Regions from separate parts of the Parabacteroides sp. APC149_11_2_Y6 genome, predicted to be linked through region 3. Evidence: riboswitches for the same ligand, from Rfam matches in the RefSeq annotation. Region 3 holds a riboswitch; each other region holds the start of a gene.
The links. Region 3 has a riboswitch for cobalamin ahead of ACGE0T_RS11845 (ABC transporter substrate-binding protein). Riboswitches for the same ligand answer to the same signal wherever they lie in the genome.
Positions count from the first base shown of each region.

Region 1: linked by a shared signal. The riboswitch ahead of ACGE0T_RS01955 (porin family protein) and the one ahead of ACGE0T_RS11845 (ABC transporter substrate-binding protein) in region 3 are both predicted to bind cobalamin.
Region 2: linked by a shared signal. The riboswitch ahead of ACGE0T_RS00310 (TonB-dependent receptor plug domain-containing protein) and the one ahead of ACGE0T_RS11845 (ABC transporter substrate-binding protein) in region 3 are both predicted to bind cobalamin.

Region 1 covers NZ_CP173709.1:463,183-471,477, reverse strand. Annotated here, with positions in the region: gene ACGE0T_RS01975 (ROK family protein) at 1-384, shown strand, start outside; gene ACGE0T_RS01970 (NUDIX domain-containing protein) at 468-992, shown strand; gene ACGE0T_RS01965 (glycosyl hydrolase) at 1,078-3,933, opposite strand; gene ACGE0T_RS01960 (AraC family transcriptional regulator) at 4,106-5,038, shown strand; gene ACGE0T_RS01955 (porin family protein) at 5,089-5,682, opposite strand; cobalamin riboswitch at 5,951-6,219, opposite strand; gene ACGE0T_RS01950 (MFS transporter) at 6,239-7,543, opposite strand; gene ACGE0T_RS01945 (DUF4922 domain-containing protein) at 7,540-8,295, opposite strand, start outside.
Region 2 covers NZ_CP173709.1:83,374-91,668, reverse strand. Annotated here, with positions in the region: gene tamL (translocation and assembly module lipoprotein TamL) at 1-1,825, shown strand, start outside; gene ACGE0T_RS00315 (clostripain-related cysteine peptidase) at 1,996-3,216, shown strand; cobalamin riboswitch at 3,318-3,571, shown strand; gene ACGE0T_RS00310 (TonB-dependent receptor plug domain-containing protein) at 3,605-5,605, shown strand; gene ACGE0T_RS00305 (YncE family protein) at 5,625-6,716, shown strand; gene ACGE0T_RS00300 (ABC transporter substrate-binding protein) at 6,719-7,840, shown strand; gene ACGE0T_RS00295 (NAD(P)/FAD-dependent oxidoreductase) at 7,920-8,295, opposite strand, start outside.
Region 3 covers NZ_CP173709.1:2,834,966-2,843,260, forward strand. Annotated here, with positions in the region: gene ACGE0T_RS11830 (DUF6922 domain-containing protein) at 1-19, opposite strand, end outside; gene ACGE0T_RS11835 (ABC transporter ATP-binding protein) at 136-1,137, opposite strand; gene ACGE0T_RS11840 (iron chelate uptake ABC transporter family permease subunit) at 1,140-2,177, opposite strand; gene ACGE0T_RS11845 (ABC transporter substrate-binding protein) at 2,186-3,343, opposite strand; cobalamin riboswitch at 3,389-3,588, opposite strand; gene ACGE0T_RS11850 (precorrin-2 C(20)-methyltransferase) at 3,678-4,376, shown strand; gene ACGE0T_RS11855 (glutamine synthetase) at 4,463-4,969, opposite strand; gene ACGE0T_RS11860 (formate--tetrahydrofolate ligase) at 5,362-7,029, shown strand; gene ACGE0T_RS11865 (alpha/beta hydrolase) at 7,211-8,020, opposite strand; gene ACGE0T_RS11870 (thiamine pyrophosphate-dependent enzyme) at 8,105-8,295, opposite strand, start outside.

The DNA of each region.
Region 1 (8,295 bases), 2.4 Mb from region 3:
GTAGCACGTACAGCACGCGAATATCTGGAAATCCGTAAGGAAGACAGTATCCTTCGTGAACTGGATCCGGATGAAATCACTTCCAAAGACGTATATGATGCAGCAATGAAGAACGATAAAATCGCTCTTGAAATCTTTGAAGCAACCGGTACTATGCTGGGTGAAGCATTCGCTGATTTCGTTGCATTCTCAAGTCCTGAAGCAATCATCTTATTCGGCGGTCTTACCAAAGCCGGCGATTTGATTATGAAACCAATCAAAGAGGCAATGGATAAGAATATGCTGAAAGTATTCGAAGGCAAAACAAAATTACTTTTCTCTCAATTAAAAGAAAGCGATGCTGCCGTATTAGGAGCAAGCGCACTGGGTTGGGAAGTAAAATAAAAGATTACATTTAAATTTCATTTCAGGCACGGATTATGCAGGATTCATATCCTATAATTCGTGTCTGTTTTATTTTCAACTTTATGCTTCATCCTTTATATCAGTTTATCTATTGTCCGAAATGTGGTGCAAAAACATTTGTGGAACGCAACGAAAAAGCCAAACAATGTACCACTTGCGGATTTGTATATTATTTCAATCCGTCTTCTTCCGTAGCCTGTTTCATCAGAAATCCCAAAGGCGAACTGCTTCTGGTACGCCGTGCCAAAGAACCGGCAAAAGGGACACTCGATTTGCCCGGAGGTTTTATCGATATGCACGAATCGGCTGAAGATGCAGTAGCCCGTGAAGTAAAAGAAGAAACCGGGCTCGATATCACGAATTGCCGGTATCTTTTTTCACTTCCTAACATTTACCCTTACTGTGGATTCGAAGTACATACTGTTGATATGTTCTTCGAGTGCCTGGCTGAAACCTTTGATAAAGCCCAGGCCGAAGATGATGCGGCAGAAATCATCATTCTTCCTTCCGAGCAATTGGAGCCAGCCGATTTTGGCCTGCAATCCATCAAGAGAGCTATTTCACTCTATAAAATTCATGGTATTTAAAAATACAGCATTAGACAAAAGGCCAGCCTTCCGTTCGTATTATCTGCATTGTTTAATACGGATGGAAGACTGGTCTTTTTTATGCTTAATATAGTTTTACCGGTCCTTCCAAACCGAGAGAACGATACCCTCTTACCGAAGCAAAACGCTGGGCCGGCGCGTTATCCGTAAGCGATTTTGTATAATTACCTAATAAGGTGGTTACCTTTATCGTTATCCGGTTCTTACCGGATACTAATTTACCGGATACATCAAATTTACGGTTACCATACCATTTTACACCTATTTTTTCTCCATTGAGAATAAGTTCCGTTACACCCAAATGCGTGAGTCCTGCATCCAACACATGTATATCCCCCGGATTCTCCACATCTACATCTATGGAATAATAAATTTCTCCTGCAAAATGACGGAACCACGGAAAAGGAAGTGTATTAAAGTCTGTCAGGCTATCTACCTGAAACTCTTTTATGCTTTTGTCTACATGGACAGCTTTCACATCCCATAAACCTGAAACAACTATCGGGTTTTCGCTTTCCTCAGCCAATGGCCTATAAACCTCTCCATCATGTTCTTTATCAAACACTATCAATTTGGACTCGGCAGGTCCGAAATGCAAATCTTGTTCCTGCCCCTGTTGCGGTAAGATATATCTTTTTCCGGTTTCAGCATCCCATAGCCACGCCTTTTTGCCTTTAACGGCATCCGGAAAAACAACATGAACATCATGCCCTTTCTCTATATGCAGGTTGGTAAAGAAGAATATATCCCGGTTTCCTGATTTATAATAATTCTGCGTCAGGAACTTATCCGGTTTATCTATCTGTACATAAGGTGTCAGTTCCAATTTCTTTTGTACCTTTTGATACCATTGGGTAAGAGGTTCCGTATCGGAAGGAGCATCGACTAAAACAAAACGGTCCGGATATTTTTGAGTAATCCGGTTTATTACCGTCTGTACCTCAGCATCTTTCCGAGCGGCATTGCTGAATCCTACACTTTTATAAGGACGTGTTCCTATACAAACAATCTTACCCCCTTTCTTTACAAAGTCCTCCAACTTCCCGGCTGTTTGAGGGTCGAGACTTTCCACTTCCATGAGCAACAATGTTTTATAAGCTCTCGGACCAAAAGCCAGTTGTCCGTTCTTTACAGTGCTTTGCTGGATGACATGTTCACTTACATAATCGCAACCATTGCCATTCTCATGCAAGTTCTCCCATAAATCATGTGCATATGCAGGATGCCATTTTTGAGGGAACGGGTCACGCTGCTGTCCAAGCGTCGACCACATATCTTCCAATGGAGGCAAGATGGCTATATCCGCCTGCTGTACGCTATTCTGCATAAGAGCGGAAAGACGGGCTTTATAGTCGAGCCAGTTACGCAAATAAGGCCACCAAGTATTATTTTCACTGAAATAAGTTCCATATTTAATCCATCCGGGGAACGGCGCCTCTTTGGGACTGTAGTTGAAACCATGCAATATGGACTGGTTCACACCTGATATATTGCTCATATCCCCGGCAACCTTTATTTCTTCCAGGGTTGTTTGGAAAATATATACGACGTTTGTCATTTCTTCACAGCTTACCACCCCGTTGCCGGCCAATAAAGAACCGGACGCAACAAATTTGTTGACCATACTGTGCGCACGTCCGGAATAGGAATTCCGGTCATCCAATTCTTTTCCCATATTATCGCGCATCCATGTTTCACATTCCGGGATGTCGATAAACATAGCCGATTCCAATGGATGCAATGCCCTGCCGTAGGCTTGTACTCTGGATTGCAGGCCATTGGAATGGCACCATTCATTCAAGGTATCTATAAAATTCTTTTTAAAAAGCTCAATCTGGAACCGTTCGAAATCATTCCGAACCCGGTTAACCACATTTTCCGTCACCTGCGCAGAAAACTTGCTCCCGTATTTTTCAGGAAGCGGATCGCCCATGTGACCGATTTTACGTATTACATAAGGCAAATAGGGTATTAACGAATAACCGTACCGGCGTTCGAACTCATCCAACAAGGCATCACTCCAGTTTGCGCCTTCAAGTTCAAAACTATCTACAAATGCAGCCCGGATTTTGCCTTTCATCCCGGGCGAATTAAAATGTATCTTTTCCGAGAGCCTGTTCAGGTAGAACTTCACCGCCTCTTTATCGAAATGGTTAAGAACCGGTCCTCTTGCCCCTGGAGCCCCTTCGATAACGTCCATGTAACCTGCAAACTTAATGAAGCAATACAACACATATTCACCGGCAGGGACATTCAATGATATCTGTTCGTTTGAAACCAGTTTATCAAAATAGACACCCTCGGTAAACTGTTCCACATGTTTAGGCAGTAACCTGAGATACACCAGTTCTTTCCGTGGATGTGGATTTGACGACATAATCGGTGGATTCGACCGCTTCAGAATTTCATCGCGGGCAATGGAGAATACTTTCCCGTTGCTTCCACCGTCGATATCGATAGTTTCAACAGTCAGCATCTGCAACTGTTTATCCGGTGGAAGAAATTCGCCGCCAAAGGGCCAGCCGGAACCGCCAATCATATCGCAGACCAGTCCCCGTTCCTTACAGGCTTCTGCTGCAAAGCGAATGCTGTTCGCCCACTCATCACTCAGATAAGGGCGTTCGGCATATCCCAAAGTATCCACATCTCCCGGGTAACGGATCGAATTTATCTCGACACCGCCTATGCCTATTTGCTTCATCAAATCCAGTTCACGCAGTATTTCTTTCTCATCTACCCGCGTGCCATTCCACCACCATCTGACATAGGGACGGTACTTACTTTCAGGTTCAGCAAAAATTTTATAGAGATCCCCCCTGGTGTGTTTAAAATCTGACTTTGCCGGAAGTTTCTGGGAATACACAGGTGCAAACAATGCTGTGAAAAGAACAGAAACCGCCATCTTCTTTAATAAACCCATAACAAAACAATATTATATAAGTAGTTTTACAATCCAAATAGCAAAATTCCACATTTTACTTTTCAATAAAGCATAAAAGTTTGTTTTTTATACATGATTTTCTGACAGTATCATTTTATCCGTTGATTTGCCTATATTTGCAGATGTCTCTACAAATGTCTGGTACCATCATATGAAAAATAAGAACCTATTCAAATATCTTGTCAGCAGTGAAAGAGATTTACTTTGGGGATTGATTGTCGATAATGTAGGACAAGCTGAAATTCCTAAAGATTACACAACTTACCCTCCCAAGGTAGGACATCCCGAAGACTATTATTTCACCCCTCAAAACGGGCGGATACTTGACAATTACCAGCTCATTTACATATCACGGGGAAAAGGTACTTGCTTTATCTCCCAAAATGAAAACATTCCAATCGCAGCCGGCGATATGCTGATAATACCGCCTTACACCTGGCATAGTTACTTTCCGGATAAACAAACCGGATGGCAGGAGTATTGGATCGGCATGCACGGACCGAATATAGATGCAAGATTTAATAACGGATTTTTTAGCACAAAGCAGTTTATCTATAATATCGGACTACGGGAAGACATTATCCAGTTATACAACCAGGCAATGGAATTGGCGATTTCCGAACATACCACCTCCCAGCAAGCAGTAGCCGGAATCGGAAACCTTATTTTGGGGATGACTCTCTATTATAATTCCAACCAATTTTTCACTAATGATATTATCCTGAAACGAATCGGCCAGGCACGTATTATTATGAGGGAAAACTATCTGACCGGAATATCACCGAAAGAAGTGGCACAGCAAGTGAATATGGGATATTCCTGGTTCAGGAAACTTTTTAAAGAATACACGAATGTCTCCCCTACCCACTTTATCTTGGAACTACGACTACAGAAAGCTAAAAACCTACTGTTAAATTCCTCTCTCAGCGTCAAGGAGATTTCTTACAAAATAGGATATGAAGATGCGACTTATTTTACGGCTCTCTTCAAGAAGCATACAGGTTTTACTCCTTTAGGATACAGGGAACGATTCTCTTCCGCAGAAATACAGGGAAGAAAAGAAGATAAAAAAGAAAGGGGCTGAGAAAATGCTCCCGGCCCCTTCGCATATAGATTTTAAATAAATTCCTCGTTTCAAAACAGGATAGCCGCTGTGATTGACCAACCACGGTTCTTTCCATTCAGGTTTAGCTTGGAAGCACTATAATCGTCGGTCAAGCCTAAAGCATAGTTAAATCCGACCTGTACATGTTTAACAACTTCCACACCGGCGCCAAAGTTCAAACCTGCACCAAAAGTATGCGCTTTCAACTGGTCGCCAACAGCAGAGCCCAAATCCCAGAACTTCTCGCCGCCGACACGGAAACTTACATACGGACCGGCAGAAAAATATCCTTTGATGATAGGCAAACCGAATTTCCATTTCACGTTTACAGGCACATCAATATAATCATTCTTTACATTTTCATTATTTGAATTCTTCAATCCGACACCTTTCTGGGAATACAGGATAGCACCATCGAAACCCAGTCCGGCTATCGGAACCATGATTTCAGCCATCGGACCGATATTGAAACCTGTTACATTTCCACGGTCTACAACACTTGCATTAAAGTGAACCGATGAAATATTCACGCCACCCTTGATACCAAATCTTATCTGGGATTTTGCCGGTATGGCTACTAATGCCATTGCGGCAAGTAGTATAAGACAATAAATTTTCTTCATTTTCATTTTCTTAATTAATGTGATACAAATAAACGCACTTTTCAGATAAAAAACAAATATTGGTATACAAGTGTTCAATCGATACAAAAGGAAAGCATGAACCTCTTTACGGAGCTCATCCCGTAAGTCGATTCATGCTTCTTTTCCTAATTATTATGGCAAAATAATTAAAAACGAATCATTTGGCTTATGGGAAAACTGGAATAAAAAGAATAACTGAAGCTGTTGTGAAGACATCATTTGTTCTCTTCCGGCCTTTCCTCGAAGCCGTCGAAAAATATGCCTTGCAGGTCTTCTGACTTACTTCCGGAATGGACGCCTTCCCAACTTTTCAGTTGACAGTTGACAGTTGATAATTGACAGTCATATCTGTCTTTTCTCATTTGTCCATTGTCAACTCCTACGTCAGTGGCTTTAAGTGTTGCCCAATCCGTTAATGAAGTTCACAGCAGCGGGACTGTCCGGGATTTCCACCCGATTCCCTTTTAATCCTTTTCCGCAGAAAGCGAATCAGGAACAATGCATGCACAAATATAGAAATTTATTTCCGGTATATTTAATCTGCCTGTTCTTTTTTACTCTTTTTTCCAAATTCAGGGTCAATTTTCAGAAAAGAGGTAACCAACAGAGTGACAATACAGCAAGCCATTACCCACCAGAAAAAATTTACATAGCCCAAGTGTTCCTGCAACCAACCGGAAATCATGCCGGGAAGCATCAATCCCATAGCCATGAAAGCCGTACAAATGGCATAATGTGCCGTTTTATATTCCCCATCAGAGTAATAAATCAGGAAAAGCATATAAGCGGCAAAGCCAAAGCCATATCCAAACTGTTCGATAAACACACAAACGTTGACTATCAGCAGGTTTTCCGGCAAAGCCATACTCAAATAAATAAATACGGCGTCCGGCAACGTAATTGCCAAAGCCATCGGCCAGAGCCATTTTTTCAATCCTCCTGTAGCTGCTGCAATACCTCCTAAAATCCCCCCCAGCACCAGACCGATAGTTCCCACGGTGCCATAAGCAAATCCAATCTCTACAGTTGTCAATCCCAGACCACCGGATTCACGTGGGTCTACCAGAAAAGGAATGACTAATTTAGCCAACTGAGCTTCCGGAAAACGGTACAACAACATAAACAGAATACCAGCCAATGCTTGTTTCTTTTTAAAAAAAGAGATAAATGTTCCAATAAAATCGTTGAAAATAGAAGAGGCTTTTACCGAGCGGTTCGGCTTGTCTGTATCCGGCACAGGTAAAATAAAAAAATGATATACAAATAAAGCCAGAAAGATAGCAGTCAGTATAAAAAAGGCAACAGACCAGGTGAATGATAAATCATTTGTCCTGTTCAGTAAGAAACCGACAAAAATAACAAGCAACCCCTGCCCTGCGATAGTTGCTATGCGGTAGAAGGTGCTGCGTATCCCTACAAAGAATGCCTGTTCGTGCGAATCCAACGCCAGCATATAAAAACCATCCGCCGCTATATCATGCGTTGCCGAACTGAATGCCAGCAACCAGAATGCCGCCAAGGTAGCCTGAAAGAAAAACGGAGTAGGGATGGAAAATGCCACTGCCGCCAAACCTGCACCTATCACTAACTGCATGGTAACAATCCACCAACGCTTCGTTTTCAGCAAATCGATAAACGGGCTCCACAAAGGTTTAATCACCCAGGGCAGATTAAGCCAACTGGTATACAGGGCGATATCGGTATTAGACAATCCCATCTGTTTATACATCAGCACGGCTATTATCATTACTGCCACATAAGGTATTCCTTGGGCAAAATACAAGGATGGCACCCAGTACCAAGGGGAAATGGTTTTATTCAATGTGGGTTTATATTTCATAACGCTTTTATTTTACGGACTATTTCATCTTTTTGTTCTTTTGTAATCGCAACTTCTTTCAATATACATTCAAGGTCTTTAGCGGTTATCTTCTGAAAATCCTTTTCCAATGGGGCAACAAAAAAACCGGCCATCTCTACGGTTGCCGGGCTAATCAGGATATTATCCGGTTCTGCGGCATAGAAGCAAGACGGACGCAACTCCTTACGAGGGAAAATAAACGAATACCATACATCTTCTTCCATCCAGGTTACGACATTCATCATCGGTTCATAATCCCCTTCTTTTATTTCCAGTTGGGCATACAACATTTCAAATGCTTTAACCGCCTCATCCCAACGGCTGGAAGCCAGCATAAACACAGGACACAGATAATTATCCAATGCATAAAGCATGGTTGCCTCCCCTCTCCAAACAATTTCCTTGAGAGCTTTCGTCCAATTCCATTCAATCGGCAAAGAACCTGCTCCCACTGCCTGAAAATGCATATGGTCCGGAGCAGAAGCCCCACATTTAGGACCATTATAAAAAATCACATAATCAGGGAAATCGGCTGCCAAAGAAAGCATCTCTTCATAATAAGGCAAAATCTGCTGTTTGTCGTGCCAAAGAGCCGGCACTGTGAGATGTTTCTCAAATATAGGATACGGATTGACCAGTATTCTGAAAGAATCACGGTAAGGGATACTCTGCTGCTCTTCCGGGCGGTTACAAAAGAAACAAGGACGCTTTTGTAAAGAAGCCGCATCTAT
Region 2 (8,295 bases), 2.4 Mb from region 3:
GTATACTTACGACAGTATCGCTTATGTTAGATTACGTCACCGGGTCGATACATTGATACAAAAAAATATAGGAGACAGGCTTTTAAATATCGGCGATAATTTCAATGTTACAAAACTGGAGGCGGAAAGACAACGTATATCTTCCCTGCTCCGTAATAACGGATATTACTATTTCCGTCCTGATTTTATTACCTATCAGGCAGACACTTTACTAAATCCGGGCAAGGTCGCTTTACGTATTTCTACAAAACCGGGATTACCCCGCACCGTATTACGCCCCTGGAAAATAGGTGACGTTTCCGTCTATCTGAATGGCTTCGATTATGAAATGCCCACCGACTCCGTTCGTTATAAAGACCTGACCATTTATTATGAGGGAAAACTCAGGGTACGTCCCAAGGTTCTTTACAACCGGATAAAGTTCCGCCCGGGTGAATTTTATTCGCAACAACAACAGGAGAAAACGCAGACCGGTTTTTCGCGCCTGGGAGTCTTCCGATATTCGGAAATGCAATATACCCCGAAGGATACTTCACGCCGCTGCGATACACTGAATCTAAAAATCAATACGGTATACGACCTTCCGCTGGATGGTGAATTAGAACTGAACGTAACCTCCAAAAGCAACGGGCAATTAGGTCCGGGCGCTATTTTCAGTGTCACCAAACGTAATGTGTTTGGCGGAGGCGAAACTTTCAATGTCCGGTTGCGCGGTTCTTATGAATGGCAAACAGGAAGTCACGTTGTCGGCAACAGTTCTACAATCAACAGTTGGGAATTAGGAGTGAACACAACGCTGACATTCCCACAGGTCCTTTTCCCAAAACTGGTAAAGGGGGATACGAAATATCCTTCCAGTACCTCTTTCCGTATCTATATTGACCAACTGAACCGTGCCAAATTTTTCAAGATGCTGGCATTCGGAGGAAGTGCATCTTACGATTTCCAACCTTCGGCAACCAGCCAGCATTCCGTAACTCCATTCAAACTGACTTATTCGTTGTTGCAACGTACTACCGCAGAATTTGACTCTATCATAAATGTAAACAGGGCATTGGGCTTAAGTTTGGAAAACCAGTTTATTCCCGCAATGGGATATACCTATACCTACGACGATTCTCCTATCACCAGTAAAAAGAATCATATCTGGTGGCAGACCTCTATCACGCAGGCTGGTAACATAATCGGGGGGATTTATGCCCTTACGGGAAGCAAGTTCAACGAAAAGAACAAAACGCTGTTCGGGAATAAGTTTGCACAGTTCGTAAAGTTGACCAGTGAAATCCGTTATAATTACTATCTGGGAAACAGGCAGCATCTGGTAGGACGTTTAATGGCAGGGGCAGCCTACAGTTATGGAAACTCGGATATAACTCCCTACGGCGAACAATTCTATATAGGAGGAGCCAACAGTATCCGTGCCTTTACAGTCCGCACCCTTGGTCCCGGAAGTTATCATCCTAACGATACACAATACGGCTACCTGGACCAAACCGGAGACCTGAAATTCGAAGCGAACCTGGAATACCGTTTCCCCATTTTAGGAGACCTGCACGGGGCTGTATTTTTGGATAGTGGCAATATCTGGCTAATCCGTGAAGATGAAAACCGTCCGGGCGGACAATTTGAACTGAAAGACTTTTTCAAAGACCTGGCACTGGGAACAGGAGTCGGTATACGATATGACCTGACCTTTATTGTTCTCCGCCTGGATTTGGGTATCGGTATTCATGTTCCCTATGAAACCGGCAAAAAAGGATATTACAACATTCCCAAATTTAAGGATGGACTGGGACTTCACTTTGCCATTGGATATCCGTTCTAAAACAATTACAGCTAATTCTAACAGCTTGTCATATAATAAACTATCCTTTTAAAAGGTTGTTTTTCAAAAAATATAGTGACGATACGGACCCAAAATGTGACAATTTATCCACTATCTCATCTTTGCAAATGATACTTTTGTTTCGAAATAACAACTATTTAAAAACAAAGATGAAAAAGTTCTACTTTTTATTATTATTGCTATTTGCCGTTGGATTTACAAATTGTAGCAAAGAGGATGCTCCCGATGTACCTCCCATAGATCCGAATGAAGCCAGACCACATGCAAAAACGAATCGTACTGTTTTAGCATATCTGGTAGGAGATATGAGTTTATGGTATGCGCTGGAAGAGACTGTAAACCAAATGGAAAAAGGCTGGGATGATGATATAGATGGAACCCTATTAGTATATCTTGATAATTCCAACCATTTAACCCAATTCGGTCAGCCGGTATTATTGGAAATCACGCACGATACGACAGACATGATCGTCAGCAAAGTAGTCAAAACCTACGAAGATCAAGATGCCGGAAATCCGAATGTAATGCAGACTGTCTTGAGTGACGTCGTCACTCTCTATCCGGCAGAGTCACAAGGATTGATAATCGGAGCACACGGCAATGGTTGGTTACCCGGAATAAAAAATGACAGCGAAACCAAAGGTATAGCAGGTCCGGACCGTTATGGAAGTACACTGGAAATTGCAGACCTGGCAAAAATACTTCCTGTAAAATATGATTTTATTATTTTCCATGCCTGTAATATGTCCAATGCCGAAAGCGTTTACCAGCTACGGAATAAATGCGACTACATAATGGCTTCGGCTCTCCCTCTTCCCGGATACGGATATCCCTATGAAACAATTATCCCGTATCTATATACTAAACCACATGCAGACTTGTACAAAGCTGCCAAGCTAAGCGCTACAGACTATAGTACTAATAAGAATAAAAATACTTTCGATGGATTTACCGTTGCCATAACAAAAACATCCGAATTGGAAAATCTGGCAACCGCAACCTCCAAGCTACTGGAAAGTATAAATATGAGTTATGACGAAATGCGTCATACTCTTAATGAAAATAAAAATCTCGTTGATTACTACGAGTCTATTTTACTGGATATAAGTGGGTTATATTTCCTATCAGAAAATGAAGATTTAAAAAACACATTTAAAAACGCAATAGACAAAGCAATCATACAATTTTACTTTGTTCCGGGAGATATTTCAGAGCAAGAAGAACTTATAAGAATAGCGGATTATGGAAGCGGCCTGTCTTTTTATTTGCCGATACTCCGGAATACTCCGGGTTTAAATCAGATAAATACCGCATTCAAAAACAATTATGACTGGTCCAAAGCAACTGGTTTTGATAAAGACAGGAAATAAAACAATTGAATAGATACTCTACTTGATGAATCCTTAACAAATACACCTGTGGGGTATCCGGTTTTTCCGGATACCCTTTTTTTATGTTCAAAAGAATTATATCTTTGCACGCAGATTATGGTGTAACAGTACCGTTTCCACGGTCTGTTAGTAAAAGGGAAGCCGTTGAAAGTACGGCGCTGTACCCGTAGCTGTAAGTTCTGAAACCCCGGCAAAACTCGTTGCCACTGACAAATAGCCAACAAATGGAAAGTTCAGTATAACTGTCACTTGTCCACTGCCAGCTATTAAGTTGGGAAGGTAGCCGAAATAAGGGAGAACAAGCCAGAAAACCTGCCATAATCCTTTATACAATCTCTCGGGTGAAGAGGTTGATAAATCGATAATTATGCAGAATACGTACATCAAGAAGATTTTAAGCCTGCTATTATTCTGGCTTAATGGCATTATGTTTTTACATGCCCAAGTCGACACGACTAAGACCTATCAACTGAAGGATGTCGAGGTTGTCGGTAAATCGCGTCCGTCTGTAATGCGCGAAACCACTCCCCTGCAAATAATGAACCGCAACAGTATTGAAAGACTTGGCGTGCAGGATTTATCGGAAGCTGTAAAACGTTTTTCCGGTGTTACAGTGCAGGACTATGGCGGTATCGGAGGTTTAAAGACTGTCTCCGTTCGTAGCCTTGGAGCCAAACATACGGCTGTCAGCTATGACGGCGTAACCATCACCGATGCCCAAAGCGGGCAAGTGGACATCAGCCGATTTTCTCTGGATAATGTAGAAATGGTATCCCTATCCATCGGGCAATCCGACGATATCTTCCAGACAGCAAGAATGTATGCATCGGCAGGGGCGCTGAGTATAAAGACAAGTAGGCCCAGATTTCAGGATAAATCATACAACCTTTTTGCAAAAATTAAAGGAGGCTCTTTCGGGCTGTTTAATCCGGCAATCCGTTATGACCAGAAAATAGGAAATAAATGGGCTACGACTTTATATGCAGACTGGCTCAGTGCCAAAGGTGATTACCCTTTTACGCTGATTAACGGAAAAGAAATAACAAAAGAAATCCGTAAGAATAGTGATACTTATGCGTTACGCCTCGAAGCAAATGTATTTGGTGATTTTGGAAAAGGAGGGAATTTAAAAGGGAAGGTATACTATTATAACTCTGAACGTGGACTCCCAGGTTCTGTCATTCTTTACAACGACAATGCCAAAGAAAGGCTATGGGACAAAAACTTTTTCACTCAATTTCATTATGACAATCAGTTTACTGATTTCCTCAAATTCCAGGCCAGTATTAAATATAACTACTCATTCAGTAAATACAGGGATATCAATGATAAGTATTCAGGAGGAATGCAGGAAGACCTGAACACACAAAACGAATACTATGGTTCCGCAGGCATTTTATATACGCCTTTGCAATATCTGTCTTTTACATTGAATACGGATATTGCACGTAATACGCTTGAGAATAATTTTATAGACTCGCCTCTCCCCAAACGCCTGACGTCACTTACGGCAGTTGCAGCACAATATAAGAGCCCCATTCTTACAGCTACGGCGAGTTTATTAGGTACTTACATCACCGATCAGGTAAAACATGGAGACCGTCCGGAAGACCGTAAACGACTTTCTCCGGCAGTAAGCCTATCCTGGCGCCCCTTTGCAGGACAGGCATTCCGTATCCGCGCCTCTTACAAAGATATTTTCCGGGTACCGACATTTACGGATTTATATTACCTGCGAATGGGAAATACCAATCTGAAACCGGAACGTGCAACTCAATATAATATCGGAATGACATGGAGTGGTGAAATCGGTTCATTCATACGTTCATTCAGCTTGTCTGCCGATGGGTATTATAATAAAATACACGACAAAATAGTTGCTATCCCCAATATGTATATCTGGAAAATGATGAATATGGGCGAAGTTGATATCAAAGGGCTGGATGTCAATCTGAGTTCAGAGATTCCTATAACTTCTAAAATCTCATTAATCCTGTCATCGGCATACAGCTTCCAACATGCCATCGATCTTACGGACCCCCAAGAAAAAAATTATAAGGACCAAATACCTTATACACCACGTCATTCGGGTTCCGTATCCGCATCTGTAGAAAACCCATGGGTAAATATTTCTTATACATTGGTAGCTGCAGGAGACAGATATGCATTACCTCAAAATATCGAAAGCAATTTAATTAAATCTTATATAGAACACAGCATTTCTGCGAATCGAAGTTTTACTCTAAAGAAATGCACGCTTCGTCTACAGGGTGAAATACTAAACCTTACAAACAAAACATACGATATTATTCAATATTATCCGATGCCCGGCCGCTCCTGGCGCCTCAGTTTGAGTGTAACATATTAATAGTAAAAACAGAAATAAAATGAAAAAAAGAACATTCCTTTTTATGTCCGCACTTTGTGCACTGACATTATTCTCTTTCACTGGATGTGAGAAAAACAATGATATTCCAGATGACGATGATTCCGTAGAAAAACTAAATGGTTTCATTTTCCTAAACAGTGGAAATAACGGAAATAATAATTCCGGATTATCCTACTACAACATGTCTACAGCCAAAATAGATGTTGATGCATTCAAAACAATCAATAACAGAGGTTTAGGTGATACTGCCAACGACATAATCAAATACGGCTCAAAATTATATATAGCTGTATATGGCTCAAATACGATTGAAGTTCTGGATGAAACAGGCGAGTCTATTAAACAAATAAAATCAAGTGGGGACGCAGCTCTGCAACCTCGCTATATGACCTCTTATGAAGGGAAAATATATGTATCCTTATTCGATGGCTATGTGGCACGTCTGGATACTGCAACATTAGAGATTGAAAATAAAGTAAAAGTAGGACGTAATCCTGAACAATTAGTTGTTGCTAATAATAAATTATATGTGGCAAATTCCGGAGGTATGGACTATAATACTCCTGTAGGATACGACAAAACTGTTTCCGTCATCGATTTATCTTCTTTTACAGAAATAAAAAAGATTGAAGTTGTTACTAATCCAGCCAATGTTGTAACAGATAATCAGGGAGATGTATATGTGGTTTCTTTAGGTAATTACGGAGATATACCTAATACATTCCAGCGTATCGATACACAAAAAGATGAAGTATCCGTAATTACTGAGACTAAGGCAACAGAACTGGCATCTACAGGTGATAAATTATATATTCTGCATTCACAATACGATGCAAACTGGAACCAGACAATTTCATATATCTGCTACGACGCAACCAACGAAAAAGTTATCAGCAATAATTTTATTACAGATGGAACAACCATTGCTAAACCGTATAAAATCGGTGTTGAACCTTCTACCGGATATATCTATATCACTGAGTCCGATTATAAAACCAATGGGGATATTTATTTCTTTAATGCCAGTGGAAAGAAACAATATCAATATTCTGTCGGTCTGAATCCGGTTAAAGCTTTGTTTGTAAAATAAATATGAAAAGGATTCTTTCTTTTCTCTTTTTACTCTGTTTCGTATGTAGTTGTCATACGAAACAGAGTTCTTCTCATGGTGAAGCATTTTCATCCGACACCATCCGCTATGCCCAAGGCTTCTCCACCCAACACTTCGAAAATTATACTTCAGTAGAGATACATGACCCTTGGGACAGTACCCGGCTTTTACAACGCTATTTGCTGGTTGACCGTAAGAAGCCTGTTCCGACGAACCTCCCCAAAGGCACAGTTGTACAAATACCTATACAAAACATAGTCGTATATACCTCTGTTCATGCGGCCATTATCGACCAGCTTGGAGAAACCGACAAGATTATAGGTGTTTGTGAACCGCGCTATATGGACACCCCTGCCATTCAGGAAGGGCTGAAGAACGGACGGATTGCCGATATGGGAGAGGCTACAGCACCGAATGTGGAAAAGATGATAGACCAAGGCGTTGAGTTGGTTATCGTCTCTCCTTTCCAAAACAGCAGCTACGGTCCGGTCGAGAAATTGGGTATACCCATTATTGAAGGAGCCGATTACATGGAGTCCCAACCGTTAGGACGCACCGAATGGATACGTTTTTACGGCATGCTGTTCGGTAAAGAGAAGAGGGCGGATTCAATATTCCGCGCTACGGAACAAAGTTATCTGGAACTGAAAAATCTGGTAAAAAAAGACATTCCCAGGCCTACCGTTATCTCCGAAAAGAAATTCGGTTCTTCCTGGTATACCCCCAGTGGCTCCAGTTATATAGCAAACCTGTACCGCGATGCAGGTGCAGATTATCTCTTTAATGATTTACCAGGAGCAGGAAGCACCCCGCTGGCATTTGAAACAGTTCTGGACAAAGCCATACATGCCGACATCTGGCTTGTCAAATACAATCAGGCAAAAGAGATGACATACAATGAACTTCGTACGGAGTACACGCCTTATGAGAACTTCGACGCATTCAAAAAACGTCACATTTATACCTGCAATACAGGAGCCGTTCCCTATTACGAAGAATTTCCTTTACATCCCGATTATTTGCTAAAGGACTTGATCTGGGTATTCCACCCCGAGCTGGTACCCGGTTATACACCCCGTTATTACCGGAAAATGCAAGAGTAAATATACAAAAATCCCCCCAAGCTCAATGAATGAGCCGGAGGGGTTTTTAGTTTGGCATTTTAAATATAGGGAGTTATGATTAAGCTAATCCTTTCAACATACCGTAGAAATACATCGGTTTCAACATATAAACCTTCAACATCCATGCAGCCCACTGCTCTTTTGATGTATCCAGCATTGTGAATGGGAATGTATTTTCCGGTTCTTTTTTGTAATTGAACTCACACAAAAGTACATGTCCATAATCCGTCACTATCGGGCAAGCTGCATAACCGTCATACTTTTCAGCAGGTTCTTTGCCTTCCATGAGTGAAATCAGGTTCTTTGCAGCAATAGGCACTTGCTTACGGATAGCCGCAGAAGTTTTACTGGTCGGTATGCCAGCCACATCACCCAACGACACAATATTCGGATATTTCTGATGAACCAAAGTTTCTTTATCTACCATTACCCAG
Region 3 (8,295 bases):
TATATTCAAATGATGTCATTGTTATATTTCTCTTTTTTACAAAGATAGTTTATTCTATTATTTAAACAACGCTTTAAAGATTCATTTCCTTTCCAGTTTTCAAACTAAGGCAATCCTCACAAACGTAAAATCTTTCTAAACAATCTCCTTCAACAACCCCTCTATCGTATCCACACAGACCTCCCTGCCATCCGGGAAATGTATCGTGAAGTTATCAGTTTGTAAATTGCCGGTTTCAATCCATACATCGGATTCGACATGGCGGCTGCCTTGGATGCCGTTTCGCTGGAGTGCTTTACGTATCATGGCATATTTCTGTCCATGCCCTTCCAAACGGACTGCTGTTGAATATTGGTTTTCTATACGGAACAGACCGGTTTCCGTATCAAAGACAATTCCTTTTCGGGCAAAGAAACCGCTTAGATGACCGCTTAATGCCAAATCTTCCGGTGTACCGGTATGGATACCGTTCACCTTATCCATCAACCAGATTTTATCGGCTATCTGGAGAGCCAGTTCCAAGTCATGCGTAGAAAGGAAGATGGTTTTATCGGTAGTACGGGTAAGACGGTGGAGCAATTGCATAATCTCCACCTTACTCGGGAAATCAAGGAAAGCGGTCGGTTCATCCAGGAAAATCACAGGAGTTTGTTGAGCAAGCGCCTTAGCTATCATGACCTTCTGCCGTTCTCCGTCAGAAAGGGTATGTACCATGCGGGAGGCAAGATTTTCTATACGGACTAATGAAATGGATTCTTCTACAATCTTTTTGTCCTTTTTATCCAAACGTCCCCAAAAGCCAGTATATGGACTACGCCCCATACCTACCAGCTCGCGAACAGACATATTACGGATATCGCACTTTTCGGTCAACACAACACCGATAGTCGTACTCAGAACCTTATCTGAGAAAGTATCGATATCACGTCCCATCACGGAGATTCGTCCTTCTATCTTGGGTTGGAAAGCAGACAGCGTACGCAATAAGGTGGACTTCCCTACTCCGTTTGCTCCCAGCAAGCAAGTCAGTTCGCCACTGTAAATAGAAGAACAGATATGGTCGGCAACCCGTTTTGTCTCATTTTTAGACGGATAACCGATTGAGAGGTTTTCTATACGAATCGTTTCCTGCCTCATACTTATTCGTTTAATTCGTTTTTACGCTTACGGAACAAGACGGATGCAACTACCGGAGCACCGACCAGTGCCGTAACGGAGTTGACAGGTAGAGCCCCTTCAAAACCGGGCATTCGTGCAATCAAGTTACATACCAATGCCAATGCACCGCCAACCAATAAAGAAGCAGGCATCAGGATACGGTGGTCTGAGGTTTGGAAGATAGCTCTCGATAAATGGGGAACAGCCAGCCCGAGGAAGATAATCGGGCCGCAATATGCCGTAACGATTGCTGTCAGCACACCTGCCGAGGTAATTACCAGCAGACGCGACCGTTTTACATTCAAGCCGAGGTTACGGGCATACCCGTCACCCAGCAGCATCAGGTTCAAGGTCTTAACCAGCAGGAAAGAAAGAGGAAGCAATACCGCCATTATGCCAACGAACAACATCATCTGATTGCCGGACACACGGGAAAAACTTCCCAATCCCCAGATTACATATGCCCGGATGTCTTCTTCCACACTAAAGAACTTAAGGACACCGATTACGGCATTTGCCACATAACCGATCATCACACCGATAATCAGCAAAGTAACATTTCCCTTTACTTTCTGGGAGACATATACAATCAGCGCCATTACCGACAGGGAACCTATGACAGCCGCAACAGACAGGGCTATTTCCCCCATAAACCCGAGACGGCTCAACGCAACGCCCCCTATGCTACCACTCAACAAAACGACAAATGCCACTCCCATACTCGCCCCCGAACTGATACCTAATACGGAAGGTCCGGCAAGCGGATTACGGAACACGGTTTGCATCTGAAGCCCGCTGACGGATAATCCGGCTCCGGCTACCAATGCGGTAAGCGCCTGGGGCAAACGGGACTTCCAGATTATATTTTGCCAGGTAACCGATTCACCTCCATTCCCGCAAAGGATATTCCACACGGACTTCAAAGGGATGGAAACGGAACCTAATATCAGATTCAGGAACAGCAAAACCAAAATGGCTGCTACGATCAGAAGCATCGAAAATGAAGTGGATTGTCTCATCTGCCCGCTCATTTTAATAATGCATAATAGACCGGTGTATGCTCCGGCAATAAATCCGGATGGAATATATGGAGCAGGTCGGCAAGGACTACTTCCGGCTCTGTCGGCATATTCTCGTAGAAAGGGGTATCTTTCATATTGCAATAGATAATCCCTTTTTCTTTGAATGCACGGAAATCGGCATACCGGGGGTCTTGTTCTTTCAATGCGTCATAACTGAAAATACCGGGGTAGCTATTCACAATACGCCAATAAGAAGCGTCATCTCCTTGGTTATAGACCGTTTCAAAATCCAGCGTAACACCGCCCGAACGTTCATCGTCTTTCAGAAAATAATCGGCCCCGGCATCCTTAAACAATTGGGCAAGGAAACTTTCCCCTCCCACTGCATACCAGTTACCTCCCCGCATTTCACCGCTCAGGACAACCGGGCGTTTCTTTACGTGGCCCTCAGCCGTTAATGCTTTCAATTCATTATATCGTTTTTCGATTACAGTAAATTTATCGCAGGCTTTCTGTTCTTCTCCCAGCAACAACCCTATGAACTTAAGCCATTCGGCTTGTCCGAGCGGAGTCATTTCCTTATAGCCCAAATGAGGAATCAAAGGGATTCCCACATCTTTCAGGGTTTCATATCCGCCACGTTTAAATGGTGAAACCAGAATAAGGTCCGGATTCATGCTCATAATGATTTCGTTATCGAAATTACCTTCTATACCGATTTTAGCGGTCTGCCCTTCTTTCAGACGCTTAGTCATTTCTTTATTAAACAGGTGACGGGTACTGGTCACGCCTACCACTTTATCGAGGGCATCCAGTTTGATAAAGTTGGACAGTTGCAGGGATGTCATGCAAATAACGCTCCGGATAGGATATTCAATCTGCATGTATTCGGATGGGATACCGGTTGGCTTTGTACCCCGTTTCACTAATGCATAACGGAAGATATTGCTTTCTTCATGCTGCGGGTCTTGTATATCCACCAATATAAAATCTTTTTTATACTGGAGATTGAATCCTTTGGCATACTGGGGAACAATATGCATAGGGGTAGCAACAGCTTCCTCCACCGGAATATTCCCTTTGTCTGCGTGATTTCCTTTCGAACCGCATCCTCCCCCTAATAATATCAGGGCAAGGGCACCAGCCACTAAATACTTATTCATATCTGTTTTTGTTTTTCGATACAATCGTCCAACCCCACGAGGACGTAGTTTTAAATACAAATGGCAGGTCTTCTGACTTGCTTCCATGCTGAAAGCCTTCCCGGTATATCATAACCAGTGGCAAAAGGTGTTATCAGCATGTTTATAAAGCTTCACAGCAGCGTGGACTGTCCGGGATTTACACCCGGTTCCCTTTTAATCCGCCTCCCGAACGGGAGAGTGGAACCGATTCTGCCGGCAAATGTAATAAGAAAATAAAGAAGATTGGAATTCAAGGGCTGATTATTTGGATTGTCTGGTGATTTTAGGCAGTTTTGTATCCCAAAAAGAAAATATGAATGATCCGATAAACTTTGTATCGCTTGGTCCGGGGGAACCTGAACTTATTACAGTAAAAGGGTTGAAGGCGCTTCAACAGGCTGATATTATCTATTGTCCGGCTACCAAAAGCAAAAACGGACAGACTTTATCCCGTGCAGCGGATATTGTACAGGCTTTAGGAATCGATGTGTCTGCCATCTCTCCATTTATGTTACCGATGAGCAAAGACCGGACATCCGCATGGAAAGCTTATGATACATTATTTGAAGAAGCATCCGGACAATATAACGCAGGCAAACGGATTGTTATTGTAGCAGAAGGTGATGCCGGTTTTTATTCTTCCATCCAATATATTTATGACAAACTGGTTGCTGCCCGTATAGAAGTCCGACGGATAGCCGGTATTCCCGCATTCATTGCAGCCGGAGCACTTGCCGGACTGCATATTGTAAAACAGGAAGAACAGATTGTTGTGATACCCGGAACACCGACAGTAGACGAGCTATCGGAGAAAATCCAAGCCGGGTATGTAATCGTCATCATGAAATTATCCCAATGTACAGAAGCAGTGCATGCATGTATCCGGCTGTTTCCGGACAAAGCCTACCACTATTTTGAGAATGTAGGGACAGATAAGGAGTATTACACATCCGACCCAAAGGTGATTTCCGGAAAGACATTTCCCTATTTCTCGTTGATGATTATACAATAAATCCCTGCTATCCGAGGACAAGGGCACCTCTTTCAATAGCAGGGATTCAACTCAAAAGTTACCTAAAAACAAAACGTTGACTTATCTTATGCGATACACATAATCTCTTTTAAACGGTCGATATGGAAACGAAGGGTATCCAGATAAGGCATTACCGAGTTATGATACATAACAGCCTTCATATGCATATCTTCCATTTTATTGGTTGCACGGCTGGCTTCACGCATCTTACGGGCATTATAAAGGATTCCTGAAATATGTCCGTTCATCTCTTCCATCATTTTGCAGCCTTCCCAATAGATTGCTTCTGCCTCCTCCGGCATATAGACGGTACTTGCCTGCGATACGGTATCCAGCATATTCTGCTGATAAGCGCCTGCCATAGGAATTAGTTTGTGAATTGCATGATGACATAGCGAATGAGCTTCTTCCTGCTGTTTCGTCAATGAGACCTCCCACTTTGTTTCCTTTTCATCCGAGATAGATTTGGATACTTTACGGGAGCCGAAGCATTCCGATGCGATTCTTAACCATGTTTCTGTTTCGAAAACTTTCGCTGCAATTCCTGTCAAACTAAATCTTACTGTTGCCATAATCCATATCTTTTAATAAGTACAATTGAGAGTCCTTGGCTCTCATAAGTTTCTTTTTATTACTTTTATCCAACTGTTTACTTTCTTTTTATCATCATCACGATACAAAATTAATCAAATTATCAAACAGAGTACATTATATGGTTAATTTTAAAACTCTTTAATACAACAAACCGTCAAATGCGCATATTTTGTCAACTACAGTTTGCAAAAACCGTACAAAAAGTCATATAAACATCACTAACATCCATCCAAAAGACACTTACTAATCCATCCACCAATACACCTGCAACTGTTAAAAGACATATCCTGTATAAAAACATTCAACTTTGACATTCTGTTATTATATAAAAATCACATAGTTTATATTCATTCCTCAAAACATATAAAACATGAAATCGGACATAGAAATTGCAAGAGAAACATCCCTTCGGGAAATTACTGAAGTAGCAAAAGAAATGGGCATACCGGGAGAAGAGGTACAGAGTTATGGCAAATACATGGCTAAGATTCCGGTTCATCTGATAGACGAAAAGAAAATAAAACAACATAACCTTATTCTGGTTACCGCCATCACTCCTACCAAAGCCGGCATAGGAAAGACAACGGTATCCATCGGACTGGCTCTCGGGCTGAACCGTATCGGGAAAAAGGCGATTGTTGCACTTCGTGAACCTTCCCTGGGACCTTGTTTCGGTATGAAGGGAGGAGCAGCCGGAGGTGGTTATTCGCAGGTATTGCCGATGGAGAATATCAACTTGCACTTTACCGGCGATTTCCATGCGGTAACCTCGGCACATAATATGATTACGGCACTGCTTGCCAATTATATATATCAGACCCGGCACACTTGTGAGGGGCTGAAAGAAATCAAATGGAAACGGGTATTGGACGTAAACGACCGTAGCCTGCGTAATATCGTATCCGGATTAGGAGGCCCGGCAAATGGCGTCACCACCGAAACAGGCTTCGACATTACTCCGGCTTCCGAGATTATGGCTATCCTTTGCCTGGCAACTGACATTGAAGACCTGAAAAGACGTGTAGGCGACATCCTTTTGGGATATACCTACGATAATAAGCCGTTTACCGTAAATGATTTGGGTATAGCCGGAGCCATCACGGTTTTACTAAAAGACGCTCTGTTGCCCAACCTGGTACAGACAACGGAAAACACACCGGCTTTTGTACATGGAGGGCCGTTTGCAAACATAGCCCATGGCTGTAATTCTGTTTTAGCCACCAAGATGGCTCTTACCTACGGGGATTATGCAATTACGGAAGCCGGTTTCGGTGCAGACCTCGGAGCGGAAAAGTTTTTCGACATCAAGTGCAGGAAAGCAGGGCTTATCCCTAAATTAACCGTCCTTGTCGTGACCTCCCAAAGTTTGAAAATGCACGGTGGCGTTCCCGAGAAAGAAATCAAAGAACCGAACTTGGAAGGAATACGGCATGGTTTTGCCAACCTGGACAAGCATGTGGAGAACCTGAAGCGTTTCGGGCAACATATCATCGTTACCTTCAACCGTTTTGCTTTTGATACGGATGAAGAAATCGCCCTTGTTGAAACACATTGCAAAGAAATAGGCGTTGGCTTCTCCTTGAATAATGTTTTTGCCGAAGGTGGCAAAGGCGGCATGGATTTGGCAAAACAAGTGGTGGATATTATAGAAAACTCCCCTTCCGCCCCTTTAAAATACATTTATAAAGATGACGATCCGGTACAAACCAAAATTATGAAGGTATCGAAAAAAATATATGGCGCATCCAGTATTATCTATACGGATTTAGCAGAGAAAAAACTTAAACAGATAGAGAGCCTGGGCATCGGCCATTATCCCGTATGTATTGCTAAAACCCAATACTCTTTTTCTTCAGACCCGAAAGAATACAACGTACTGGAAGGTTTTGAATTGAAGGTGAGCGATATTATCATTAATAACGGGGCTGAGATGTTAGTCGTCATCATGGGAGAAATCATGCGTATGCCGGGACTGCCCAAAGATCCGCAGGCAAAACGAATCGATATTGTAAACGGGCAGATAGAAGGATTGAGCTAAGCTACTGGGGACATGGCTTCCCTACCACCGGGGAAACCGTTTCCCCACCACTTGGGATAGCTCTTCCCAGCCATTAGGGAAGCCTCTTCCCTAACTCAGGCGCCACCCATTCCACACCACTGGCGCCACCTCTTCTACAGTGGTGGCGCCAGTAACACGCAAAAGGAGGCTACTCCTATTCTTATTTACGGTTGAAAAACTTCTTGAAGAAAAGAAGCTGGTAATCGATAGAGTTTCTCCAATACTCACCATTATGGGCTCCGGGACGAACCAGGAAGTCATGGTCGATATTGTACTTCAGAAGTTTCTTATGAAAATCATTATTTACTTCAAAGAAGAAATCACTGTATCCACAGTCGATAATCAAAGCCAGATCGCCATTCTTAAGGCGGTCTATCTGGTTGATAACCGTATGGTCGTCCCATACTTCCTGATTGTTACTTTCCTCTCCCAACTGTTTGCTCATTTCCCAGTTGTTTGGGAAAGGACGGATATCTACGCCACCGCTTGTACTGCCGGCTGCTCCAAACACATCCTTATGACGGAATGAAAGCCACATTGCTCCATGGCCACCCATGCTTAAACCGGTTATGGCACGTCCTTTACGGTCCTTTATTGTCGGATATTTAGCATCTATATACTTGATAAGCTCGTTGGATACAAAAGTCTCATACCGTACGGAAGGGTCTTCCGGGCTATCCCAGTACCAGCTTTTCTGACCATCCGGGCAAACCATTATGATATTATCGCGGTCGGCAATTTCTTTCAATTCTGGCTTCATGGTAATCCACGATTTCGCATCACCTCCAAAACCATGCAACAGGTAAACAACGGGTTTAGGGGTTTGGGATTTTTCCGGCGAGATAACCACCACCTGTACATTTTTCTTCATCGAATTACTGTAAACTTGCAGTGTATCCACAACTGCCGCCTGCAAAGAGAAAGCGGCAATCGTGAACATGGCCAGCAAGCAAAACCTCAGTGTCTTCATCTTTTCTTACTTTTGATTGATTATTAGTATTAAATTAGTCAGACAAAAGTAAATAAAAAATGCAGTTTCCAACGCTTTTTGATATCAGAATACTTCTTTCCAGTGTTTTAAGTTCGTATCGATCGTATCCATAATTTCTTTGGTCCGGCCTTCCATCAACAGCTTATACATGGTCTGGGCAAAGCCGAACATTTGCGTAAATTCGATTTTTGGAGGCATAGCAAGAGCATTCGGGTCTGTCATGATATTAACAAGAGCCGGACCGCTTGACGCAA